2 regions of the Exiguobacterium sp. EF_C8 genome follow, and region 1 is predicted to be linked to the other one. Evidence: predicted binding sites of a transcription regulator. Region 1 holds the regulator's gene; the other holds the start of a gene.

Region 1 (6,133 bases):
TGATTATCAATGTCAAAAAATCATATAAAAAAACACCTTCCGAAGAAGATGCTTTTTCATACATTAGTCTTGTAGTTCGGCCCATTCCTCAATGGAACGAATGACCGGTTCGAGATGACGCCCTTTGTCGGTCAAACTGTATTGAATCTTAATCGGACGATCGGGAATGACAGTCCGGATGACGATGCCTTCCGCTTCGAGCTCCTTCATACGTTCCGTGAGCATACGACCTGATAATTCGGGAATGGCATCTTGAATCTCATTGAAACGACATGTCTTCGTCAACAAGTGACGCAAAATCAGACCCGTCCATTTCTTACCTAAGATTTCAAAGGCATGTTCGACTTTGGGACAAAGAGCCGGTTGGATTGCGACTTCTTCCATCAGCACTCATCCTTTCTATAGTTGTAGTATACCCGCTTCTGCTAAAAAAATCGAATCATTTTACTTAATGTAACGTCTTGAACTAAAACAAATCTATTTACTTTTAGTAAGTGATAAGATATAGTCTGTTTATTGAGTTACTTAAAGTAACTAAAATACATTAGGTAAAAGGAGAAGAGAGAAATGATGGATACAGGACTTTTAATCATTCGTTTAATCATCGGTTTAACATTTGCTGCACACGGGACACAAAAATTATTTGGTTGGTTTGGTGGACACGGCATCGCTGGAACAGGCGGTTGGTTCGAATCAATTGGCATGAAGCCAGGAAAAGCACTCGCGATTACAGCGGGTCTTGCTGAATTAATCGGTGGATTATTGTTTGCAGGCGGGGTATTCCTCTGGATCGCTGCAATCCTCATCATCGGTTCGATGCTTGTCGCGATCGTTAAAGTACACGGTGCGAATGGTTACTGGGTGACGCAGAACGGGTACGAATACAACATGGCATTGATCGTTATCGCCCTTGGAGTGGCGATGATTGGTGCTGGAGACTATTCACTCGCTGCACTCATCGGGTGAGGAAAAAGGTGGGTCATTCATGAAGTTCGAGGCATCAACGCTTAGCGCAAAAGACAATTATAAATTACTGATCGGAAGCATCATTCCGCGTCCGATTGCCTTCGTGACGACGCTAGGGGAAGACGGGACGGTCAACGCCGCCCCCTTTTCCTTCTTTACGGTCGCATCAAGTAGTCCGCCACAACTGGTGATTGCCGTACAACGGACGGATCAGGGACAAAAGGATACGGCACGTAATATCCTAGCAAAACAAAGCTATGTCATCCATATCGTCAGCGAAGAAATCGTCGACGCAGTCAATGAGACGGCTGCGCCACTCGCTTACGGTGAAAGTGAACTCGAACGGACGGATTTAACGCTCGTCGATAGCGATGCAATCGACGTGCCCGGAATCGCGGAAGCGAAAATCCGGTTCGAGATGCGCTTAACGCAACACGTCGAGCTAGAAGGTGCCGATCTGTTGATCGGGGAAGTACTGCGCTATCACGTCGCGGATGAACTCGTCGAGTCGTTCCGGATTGACGCAGCAGGATTGAAGGCTGTCGCTCGTTTAGCAGGGAATGATTATGCGACGATCGGGAAGACGTTTACGATTGCCCGACCGACAAAATGATAGTAGTGTGAATGCTTGATTCATCGTACGATTCGTTTTGATTCAAACAAAAGGAGTGGAGATACCGGTCTAGCTACCGGAATCTCCACTCCTTTTTCTCATGTCGTTCATCTGATTCATCGATCGGACTTCAAGGTTGCGAATCGATTTCGTTTGAAGAGGCTTCAAGACCATGACGTTTACTGTACTGATAGCCATCGAGCAAATAAAAGACGATTGCGAGTGCCCAAATGCCGACACAGCTGATCAAGAAAGCGGTGAGCGGTGAGACACTACCGTAATACGATAGGATCAACGGGTCAGTGAGTTCGACGAATAGCTGTGTCGTCAGGAGCGTACAGCATAATCCCGAGAGTAAACTGACGAAAAGACCGCTCCATGTCTGGATGACGAGACCAATCATACAAGAAATCAGGAGAAACAAAGGAAGCGCGGCATTAAAAGCATCCGGCCGGATGAAGGTCGACACGTAGTCCGCATACATCGGTACGAAATAAAGGATGCCGGATAGCAGTCCTTGAATCAAGTTAATGAAAAAGCTTTTCGTCCGCATCAGTGTTGGTTCTCCCATCGTTCCATCAATTCGAGTAGATCGACATCGATCTGGTCCCGTTCCGCAGATAACGCTGTCGCTTTTGGAATATCATTAAAGACTTCCGGTTCGCAAAGCAACTGTTCGATTTCCGCTGAACGCTGTTCGAGCCGTTCAATATCTTGTTCGAGTTGTTCGATTTGCTGACGGCGTTTTTTTTCTTCTTTCTGTGCTTCTTTGTCGATCGTCTTCGATGCCGTGACTTTTGCCGCTTTTGCCTCTTCGGCTTCAAGGCGAGCGATTTCTTCTTGTTCGGCCTTCTTCTCTGTGTAGTACGAATAATCGCCGAGGTATTCTGTCACACCAGCTTCACTCATCTCGATGACGCGTGTCGCGATCCGATCGATGAAGTAGCGGTCATGGGAGACGAAGAGTAGCGTACCTTCATAGTCGACGAGAGCGTTCTCAAGGACCATCTTCGAATCAAGATCCAAGTGGTTCGTTGGCTCGTCAAGGATGAGGACGTTAGTCTTCCGGAGTTTCAGTTTTGCGAGCGCGAGACGTCCGCGTTCGCCACCAGACAATTCATGAACGATTTTGAAGACATCGTCGCCGCTGAACAGGAATTGTCCGAGCACAGAACGGACTTCTTGTTCGCGCATCAGTGGCCATTCGTTCCAAATCTCATCGATGACACGGTTCCGGTCATTGAGTTCCGCTTGCTCTTGATCGTAATACCCGATCGAGACGCCAGTTCCGAAACGGAAATCACCGAAGAGAGGACGTAAACGACCGACGAGGACTTTTAAGAGCGTCGACTTCCCGATTCCGTTCGGTCCGACGAGTGCCAGTGATTCACCGCGTTGCAAGCGGAACGTGATGTCTTTTGAGACAGCTTCTTCGTAACCGATTGCCAATTGATTGACTTGAAGAACGTCATTCCCGCTCTGTTTTTCGATTGGGAAGGACAGGACCGTACTGCGTTCATCTCCATCTGGTCGATCGAGCCGGTCGACCTTCTCGAGCCGTTTTCGAACGCTTTGAGCACGCTTTGTCGTCGTCGCCCGAGCGATGTTTCGTTGAATGAAGTCCTGCATCTTTGCGATTTCTTCTTGCTGCTGTTCGAACTGTTTCATTTCTTGATCGTACAATGCCGCTTTTTGCTCGAGGTACTTCGTATAGTTCCCCGTGAACTTACGACAGACATTACGAGAGAGCTCATAGACGACATTGACGACTTGATCGAGGAAGTACCGATCGTGCGAGACGATCAGAACGGCACCACGATAACCACCGAGGTAACTTTCAAGCCAAGCAAGCGTATCGATATCCAGGTGGTTCGTCGGCTCATCGAGAATGAGAAGCTCTGGTGCTTGCAGGAGCATCTTCGCTAAGGCGAGCCGTGTCCGTTGACCCCCGGACAATGTCTGGATCCGGCGCGAGTAATCGTCTGGATAAAAGCGCATGCCGTGCAGGACGGAGCGGATATTCGCCTCAAACTGATAACCACCGGCTTCTGAGAAGTCGTGTTGCGCTTGATCATACGTCTTCAAGAGACGATCGTACGCGACCGGGTCGTTCAAGATGTGCTCCATGCCCATCTCGATTTCCATCCGGCGCAGTGTTCGTTCTTGTTCTTGCAGATGTTCAAAGACGGTCAGCATCTCGTTCCAGATCGTCTCGTTCGATTCGAGACCACTGTCTTGCGCGAGATAACCGATTTTGACATCTTTACCTTTCATGATATCGCCCGAGTCATGACTGAGTTCACCAGCGATGATTTTGAGCAAGGTTGATTTACCGGCACCATTTCGACCGACGAGCGCAATTCGGTCGCGCTCCTGTACTTCTAGTTTGATATTTTCTAAAATCGGCTCGACGCCGAATGATTTCGAGAGTTGGTTGACTTGTAAGAGTATCATTTCCATCCATCCTTCCACCCTTTAGTCTATCACGAACAAAAGCGCGAGGTCCTGCGGAATATATTATTTGTGACTCTATGTGAAGTGGTTTACAATCAAGGAGAGTAGAAAGCTTTTTGCAAAGATTTGGGTGCCACGATGGATGTGGCCGAAGGGGGAACTGCAGGATGAATGGACCAGACACAAAAATTCCACAAGCGACAGCAAAACGGTTGCCGCTATATTATCGTTTCATCCAAAGTTTATACAATTCAGGTAAGCTCCGCGTCTCTTCTGCTGAGTTAAGCGAGGCGGTGAAGGTTGATTCAGCAACGATTCGTCGCGACTTTTCCTACTTTGGGGCACTAGGGAAGAAGGGGTATGGATATAACGTTCAACATCTCTTAACGTTTTTCCGGAAAACCTTGAATCAAGATGAGGTGACGAATGTTGCCTTGATCGGGGTCGGTCATCTCGGAACAGCGTTTGCAAATTATAACTTTTTAAAGAATAATAGTACTCGGATAGTCGTTGCGTTTGATGCGGACGAAGAGAAGGTCGGAACAACGACGCATGACGTTCCAATCTATCATGTTTCGGACATGAAAGAACAAATCGAAGCGAATCAGGTCGATGTCGCCATCTTGACGGTTCCATCCCAGTTCGCACAGTCAGTAGCGGATGAGTTAGTCGAGTATGGTGTGACAGGCATTCTGAACTTCACGCCTGCACGGTTGAACGTGCCAGTGAGCGTTCGGGTTCATCACATCGATTTATCGATCGAGTTGCAGTCGTTAGTTTATTTCATGAAGCATTATTCGCAATCAGCTGAAGGAGTGAAATCATAATGGAAAACCTTATCCCGCTCACGTTAGGTATCGGACCTGCGAGTATCGGATTAATTGCTGTCGTCGCGTTGATCATCTTCGGACCGAAGAAGTTACCGGAATTCGGTCGTGCTGCCGGTCAAACATTGAAAGAGTTCAAGAATGCCACGAACGGCATCATGGACGACGATAAAAAGGACGAACCGAAAGAGAAGTGATTGAATCATGACGGTTGATCAAGAACAAAGCATGACGTCGCACCTAGACGAACTGCGTAAGCGGATTGTCTGGTCGCTCCTCATCGTCGTCGTCCTGTTCGCTGTCGCATTTCCGCTCGTCCGACCGCTCGTCCGTTTTCTGCAAGCGGACTTAAAAGAGCTCGGTATCGGATTAAATGCCTTCAACGTCGCCGATCCTTTAATGTTGTATTTGAATCTTGCGTTCATCATCGCGCTGATTTTAGCGTCACCGTTCTGGATGTATCAACTGTGGGCATTCGTCCGACCAGGGCTTTATGAAAAGGAACAAAAAGCAACACTGACATATATTCCAGTCATCTTCTTTCTATTTTTGGCTGGTGTAGCCTTCTCGTATTTCTGGTTGCTTCCCTTCTTGCTCGAAGTCTCAACGGATCTCGGGAAAGAATTGGGGATCGAGCAAGTCATCGGGGTCGAAAACTACTTCAGTTTCTTGATCCGGTTGACGATGCCGTTTGGTCTTCTCTTCCAATTGCCGGTCGTGACGATGTTCCTGACACGTCTTGGTCTTGTGACGCCATATTTCATGCGAAAGAATCGGAAATATGCGTATTTCGCGCTGTTCGTCGTTGCGGCATTGATCGCACCGCCGGACGTGACGTCACACTTGATGATCTCAGTGCCGTTGTTCGTTCTCTATGAAATCAGTATCTTGATTTCCGCGCGGACGTATAAAAAGGTCTTGATCCTCGAGCAACAGGCAGAGCTTGAACGACAGGCGGATTTGATGCGTGAATTGAATAAATGAATCGTGAATTCCTTCCAGCCATTTCGGGAGGAATTCTTTTTTATGAAAGCGTTATGTTTATATTGATAAAGCAGTTAGCGATGCGTATACTAAAGATAATTCATGGGGGCTTAGCTCAGCTGGGAGAGCGTTTGGCTGGCAGCCAAAAGGTCGTCGGTTCGATCCCGATAGTCTCCACCAAGTGCATACGTTCAACTCCTCGAGTGCTCGAGGAGTTTTTTTATGTTCCCAGTTAAATTCCTTCCAAATATAAAATGTCACCAAAAAGAAATAAATTAAAAAAATATAC
Region 2 (6,133 bases), 1.1 Mb from region 1:
TCACTTCGTGTGATGGCTTTTTTTGTGGAAAGGAAGACAGTTATGAACAAACAAGAAGTACGCCGTCTGATCAAAGAAAGATTAGATGTGATGGAGAACCGTGCTGAAAAGGAACGGTTAATACACGAACATGTTTTGTTATTGCCTGAATGGCAACAAGCGACTTGTGTCGCAATCACGTTAGCATTTCGAAATGAATGTGATACAAGCATATTGATTAAACAAGCGTGGCAAGAGGACAAGACGGTCTTGATACCGAAAGTAGTCGGAGAAGAGATGGTCTTTTATGAATACAGACCAGAAGATCAATTGCAGCATAATCAGATGGGGATCGCAGAACCAATGGATTCAGCTCGTCGCACTACACTTGATCAAGCGGGATTTTGTCTCGTTCCGGGACGCGCCTATCGACGGGATGGCTATCGCTTAGGGTGGGGAGGCGGTTATTATGATCGTGCACTCGTGACATACACAGGTTGTAAAGTATCCATCGCCTTTTCAGAACAGCTCTTTCCAGATTTTGAAGTGGAGGACTTCGATATCCCAGTTGATCTCATCGTCACGGACCAAGAGGTTATCCGATGTTAAGTGTTACGATTTTATTTTGTCTCATTCTCGCCTGGACTGGACGATATTTTCGCTTGTTGACGACAAGCGGGGCTGTCTTGACAATGCTCGTCGGCAGTGGTGTCTCATTTGGATTCGGCTTGAAAGGTTTAGTGGTGCTCTTACTCTTCTTTGGCAGCTCGAGTCTTTTATCGAAAATTGGGCGTTCTAGAAAAAAATCCGTGGACGCGATCGTCGAAAAAGAGGGTGCACGTGACGGATGGCAAGTACTTGCGAATGGAGGAGTAGCGTTCGTCGCTGCTATAGCCTACGCCATGACGATGAATTTTGCATATCTCTTGTTATTCCTATTCGTCATCGCGGCATCGAATGCCGATACATGGGCTTCGGAAATCGGTCCACTCTCAAGACGTGATCCATGGTCTTTGAAAACATTACGACGGGTACCAGCAGGAACGAGCGGAGCGATGTCGTTAATCGGAACGTTAGGAACAATTGCTGGAGCTGCGTTCATCGCTTTAGCAGCGCAGTGGATCTTCTCTCTTTCTTTGACAGAGGCCTTACTTGTGGCAGGTATCGGTGTCCTTGGAAGTCTGCTCGATACACTATTTGGAGCAATGTGGCAACGCGTGTATGAATGTTCAGTTTGCGGGGAACGTACGGAAAAACGAGAGCATCATGGACAACCGACAGCTTACGTATCGGGTATTTGGTTTCTTGGAAATGATGCGGTAAACGTCATGACGAGTGGTCTAGCGAGTGGAATCGGGTTTATCATCGTCCGATTCTGGTAAGTGCAAAGTAGGACAGGGTAATTCCTTATGTTAGGATATCGATGACACAAAATGGACAAATGTGATTAATTTCACATATTACAAAGAATGTGAAAGATGTTACAATTTATTTGTGAGATAGTTAACAAACTCTTAGAACGAATGAAAGGGTGGACATAACGAGATGGAATTACATGCGAAAGTAACACGGGTGGCGTTAATCGGAGCAGGTGCGGTCGGTTCAAGCTTTGCTTATCAGATGTCAACAGCCGGACTTTGTGAGGAACTTGTCATCATTGACGTCAATAAAGCAAAAGCAGAAGGTGAAGCGATGGACTTGAACCACGGAACCCCGTTTAGTTCTTCACCGATGCGGATCTGGGCTGGAGATTATATGGACTGCCGAGAGGCTGAGGTCGTCGTCATCACGGCGGGAGCTCCTCAAAAACCAGGAGAGACGAGACTCGATCTCGTCGCAAAGAATGCATTGATCATGAAAGAAATGATTCGTCAGATTATGGATTCTGGTTTTGATGGTCTCATCGTCGTGGCTTCCAATCCGGTTGATATCATGGCACATCTGGCTTGGAAATATTCCGGTCTTCCAAAATCACGCGTATTTGGATCAGGAACGGTGCTCGATACAGCACGTCTGCGTCAAATGCTTGGAGAATACTTTCACATCGATTCTCGCAATGCCCATGCCTACATTCTTGGAGAACATGGAGATACGGAATTCGCTGCCTGGAGTAATAGCCGTATTTATGGAAAAACAATTGATGAACTACTTGCTGAGGACGATCGTTATTCTCAAGCAGACCTTGATCAAATCTATATCAACGTTCGGGATGCTGCCTATCATATTATCGAACGTAAAGGAGCAACTTATTATGCGATTGGACTTGGACTTGTTCGAATCGTGCGTGCCATCCTTGGGAACGAGAACTGTTTGTTGACGGTCGGGGCGTATGTAGATGGGCAGTACGGGATTTCCGGCATTCACATCGGAGTACCGGCGATCATCAATCGTCAAGGTGTGCGGGAAATCATTGAAGTCGCGTTGACGGAAGAAGAAATGAAGAAGTTTCATCATTCTGCTGATGTATTGCGTCAGACACTCGAACCTGTCTTGCAAGATTAACGGCGCAAAGCATGACGAAAACCTCATAAATAGAGAGCTTAAAAACTCAAATGGTGATCCTGTATCTTAGTGTCCACCTTTGAGTTTTTGTTATGAGAAAAAAAGAGGCAAACATCACTACTGTATTTAAGTGAAATTGAAAGAGAAAAAAATCTAGGTTTTATTTTACTAGAAAAGGGTTAAGTAAGAGATAGAAGCGTTTTTCCGTTATTATTTGTACGTCATGAAACCCAAAAAAGGAGAGAATCGACAGTCATGTATACTTTTCGAAAATTAACTAAAGAGGATGCAGAACAATACTGGAATCTACGCCTTGAGGGATTAAAGAATCATCCAGATGCGTTCGGTCATTCGTTTGACGATGAACAGCAAACCCCGCTCCGCGAAGTACGAGAAGGTCTAGAAGGAGAACCCGACTCCGATGAGATTTGGCTCGGTATGTTCGACGGCGATGTATTGTTTGGGTTTGGACAGGTCAAGCCATATGAACTGTCACGTGAATCGCACAAAGCGATGATTTCCGGAGTATATGTTTCGCCTGCATATCGTGGAGGGACCGGTCGTGCTCTGATGGAGGCCTTGATCGACGAGGCGAAGAAGTTACCAGACGTTGAGCAAGTCATTCTTGCCGTATTATCAGGAAATGAAGCAGCGCAAAGTCTTTACGAATCGCTCGGCTTTGAAGTATATGCCGAAGATCCAGACTCCGTAAAATTAGAAGATGGCACATACCGTGATGATATTTGGATGAAAAAATACGTCTAAGTTCATTATATGGTGTGGACAAAAAGCTGTAGCAAAAAAGTGCTACAGCTTTTTCGCGTAGTGGATGTAGGATATCAGTACCGACAAAGAATGAATATTTGTTATCATGAAAACAAAGCGGATAGCACGTTGTAGTCCGATTGAAAGGGAGCGAATGAACATGAAAGAAGTCATACGTACGATTGAAGAGCTGGTCTCGATTCCAAGTCCGACAGGTTCGACGAAAGAAGCGATTACATACGTAGAAAAGCGATTGATGGCAGAAGGCATCACGTATCGAAAACTCGAGAAAGGAGCCATCTTAGCGACTTTGCCTGGTGCTTCAACTCGCACGCGGTTACTGACGGCACACGTCGATACATTAGGGGCAATGGTAAAAGAGATTTTACCAACGGGACGACTCAGTTTATCACAATTAGGGGGCTATGCTTGGACAGCGATCGAAGGAGAGAACTGTCTCGTGCATAAGATGGACGGTCAAACAATTTCCGGTACGATTGTTTTCCATCATTCGAGTGTCCATACGTCACGCGAGACGAACAAAACGGAACGGTCCGCTGATAATATTGAAGTCCGACTTGATATTCGTTCGACGACAGCCGAAGAGACGCGCGTCGCGGGGATTGAAGTAGGAGACGTCGTGACGTTTGATCCGCGTTTCCTCTATACGGAAACTGGGTTTGTGAAATCGCGCCATCTCGATGATAAAGCATCGGTTGCTTTGTTGCTTGAATTGATTAAAGAATGGAAAACCATCGACCTGCCACACACGGTCCAGATCCTGATTTCAAATTACGAAGAGGTTGGGTTCGGTGGAAATGCTGGATTCACGGAAGAAGTCGCAGAATATATCGCGGTCGACATGGGTGCGTTAGGAGATGGTCAGCACTCTGACGAATTCACGGTCTCGATTTGTGCAAAAGATGGTTCCGGTCCGTATGACTTAGCGTTACGTCATCAGCTAACACGTCTAGCACAACGCAATAGTATCCCATATAAAGTTGATATTTATCCGTTCTATAGCTCGGACGCTTCGGCAGCAATGCGTGCGGGACATGATGTTCGACACGGACTATTTGGTCCGGGGATTGAATCGAGCCATTCTTACGAACGAACACATGAGACGTCATTACAAGCGACCTATGATTTGCTACATGCGTATGTAAAGGAGCCGATGGTCGATGAAGACGCTGTATGATGTACAACAGTTACTTAAGACGTATGGAACATTCATCTATCTAGGAGATCGAGCATCAGATATTGCGATGATGATGCTCGAACTTGATGAATTGCAAGAAGCAGGCGTTTTGGAGCAACGTCAGTATGATTCAGCAAAACTCATCTTACGACATGAATTAAAACGTTCACAATCCGATAATGTTTAAGGTTGCGCAACCCTTTGCGCAATGCGAGTGTGTCCGTTAAAATGAACAAGTAGACATTATATGAGCATAGGGGAGACAGAGCAATGAAATGGTTACTCGGCATTGATATCGGTGGAACGACAGTGAAGATGGCAATTTTGGATTTGCAAGGCATCATCGTAGAAAAATGGGAAATTGAGACGGTGATCCTGAATGATGGTGCACAAATTCCAGGAGATATTGCAAAATCATTTTTTGAGAAGTGTCAAGAAAGCAACAAACGACCAGAGGATTTTGTCGGAGCAGGTATTGGTGCGCCAGGATTCATCGACTTTAATACGGGTGTCGTTGAAAAGGCAGTCAACATCGGGTGGCATAATTTTGAACTCGTTGGTGAATTCGAACGGTTGACAGGTTTACCGGCAGTACTTGAAAATGATGCGAACGCAGCAGCGATCGGTGAGATGTGGAAAGGTGCCGGTAGTGGCGCAACAGAATTACTCGCGGTCACACTTGGTACGGGTGTCGGTGGTGGTCTGATCACGAACGGACAAATCGTTCACGGTACGGTCGGAATGGCAGGAGAAATCGGTCATATCACGATGTTGCCTGAAGATGGCGTCATGTGTGGATGTGGACGTAAAGGATGCCTTGAGACGATTGCTTCAGCAACGGGTATCGCCCGTCTTGGTCTTGAGAAACGTAAAGGACAAGAATCGCTACTGAATGACATTAAAGCAGTGACGGCGAAAGATGTATTTGAAGCGTATGAGAAAGGCGATCGTATCGCAACGGATGTTGTAGAGGAAGTGACGTTCCACCTCGGACTTGCGATTTCAAATCTAGCAAATAGTATCAATCCGGAAATCATCGTCATCGGTGGTGGTGTCTCGAAAGCAGGTGAAACACTGCTTGCACCACTACGTCAGCAATTTGAACGGTTTGCGTTACCCCGTGTCTTTGGATCAACGACGTTCAAGATTGCTGAACTCGGAAACGATGCTGGAGTCATCGGGTGTGCATGGCTTGCTAAGCAAATGTTCTTGAAAAAATGATAATATTCAATTTCAATGAAAGGTTCGCTCCGGCGAATCTTTTTTTTGTTTACAAACGTATAGTAATTGTGTGATTGTTAAGTATCTTCCGGATTCCGGTTGCATTTTTGTAAAACTAAGCGTAAAATTTTCACGTGATATGGGTATATGTACATTATGATGTAAGTTGTGTGAACTGAAAGCAGAAAGCACATGTAAATTAGGAGGCAGGTTTTTATGCAGCAAGACGCAAACATCTGGTCGCGAATGCGCCTAAAGATGGGTCAAGGCGTTCGCAGTACTTATAAAGAGCATAAGCTTTTTTGGATTGCGACCTTATTGATTTGGTTAAAAACGTATTTAGCGTATACACTTTTCTTCAACGTTCCCGTAACGAATTCCGCGCAAGCATTCATTCTACTAATTAATCCAATTAGTTCAGCGCTCTTCATGTTTGGATTTAGCTTCTTCTTCCGAGGAAATGTCCAA

Evidence for each region. The regulator Rex, encoded in region 1, represses fermentation and respiration genes when NADH is low (regulators of the CRP and FNR family bind a similar motif). The targets are predictions, from matches to a motif close to TTGTGAAATATTTCACAA.
Region 2: a site for Rex is predicted at 1,421-1,438, ahead of ACY2IG_RS04790 (L-lactate dehydrogenase). Genes of this name have one in related genera too.

What each region holds. Positions count from the first base shown of each region.
Region 1 is NZ_CM143264.1:2,902,172-2,908,304, reverse strand. Features, by position in the region: gene ACY2IG_RS15315 (winged helix-turn-helix transcriptional regulator) at 64-384, opposite strand; gene ACY2IG_RS15310 (DoxX family protein) at 568-966, shown strand; gene ACY2IG_RS15305 (flavin reductase family protein) at 986-1,579, shown strand; gene ACY2IG_RS15300 (hypothetical protein) at 1,710-2,132, opposite strand; gene ACY2IG_RS15295 (ATP-binding cassette domain-containing protein) at 2,132-4,033, opposite strand; gene ACY2IG_RS15290 (redox-sensing transcriptional repressor Rex) at 4,201-4,860, shown strand; gene ACY2IG_RS15285 (twin-arginine translocase TatA/TatE family subunit) at 4,860-5,057, shown strand; gene tatC (twin-arginine translocase subunit TatC) at 5,065-5,844, shown strand; tRNA gene ACY2IG_RS15275 (tRNA-Ala) at 5,949-6,024, shown strand.
Region 2 is NZ_CM143264.1:927,629-933,761, forward strand. Features, by position in the region: gene ACY2IG_RS04780 (5-formyltetrahydrofolate cyclo-ligase) at 43-588, shown strand; gene ACY2IG_RS04785 (DUF92 domain-containing protein) at 582-1,361, shown strand; gene ACY2IG_RS04790 (L-lactate dehydrogenase) at 1,525-2,481, shown strand; gene ACY2IG_RS04795 (GNAT family N-acetyltransferase) at 2,737-3,246, shown strand; gene ACY2IG_RS04800 (M42 family metallopeptidase) at 3,407-4,444, shown strand; gene ACY2IG_RS04805 (YqgQ family protein) at 4,428-4,631, shown strand; gene ACY2IG_RS04810 (ROK family glucokinase) at 4,715-5,665, shown strand; gene ACY2IG_RS04815 (LTA synthase family protein) at 5,882-6,133, shown strand, end outside.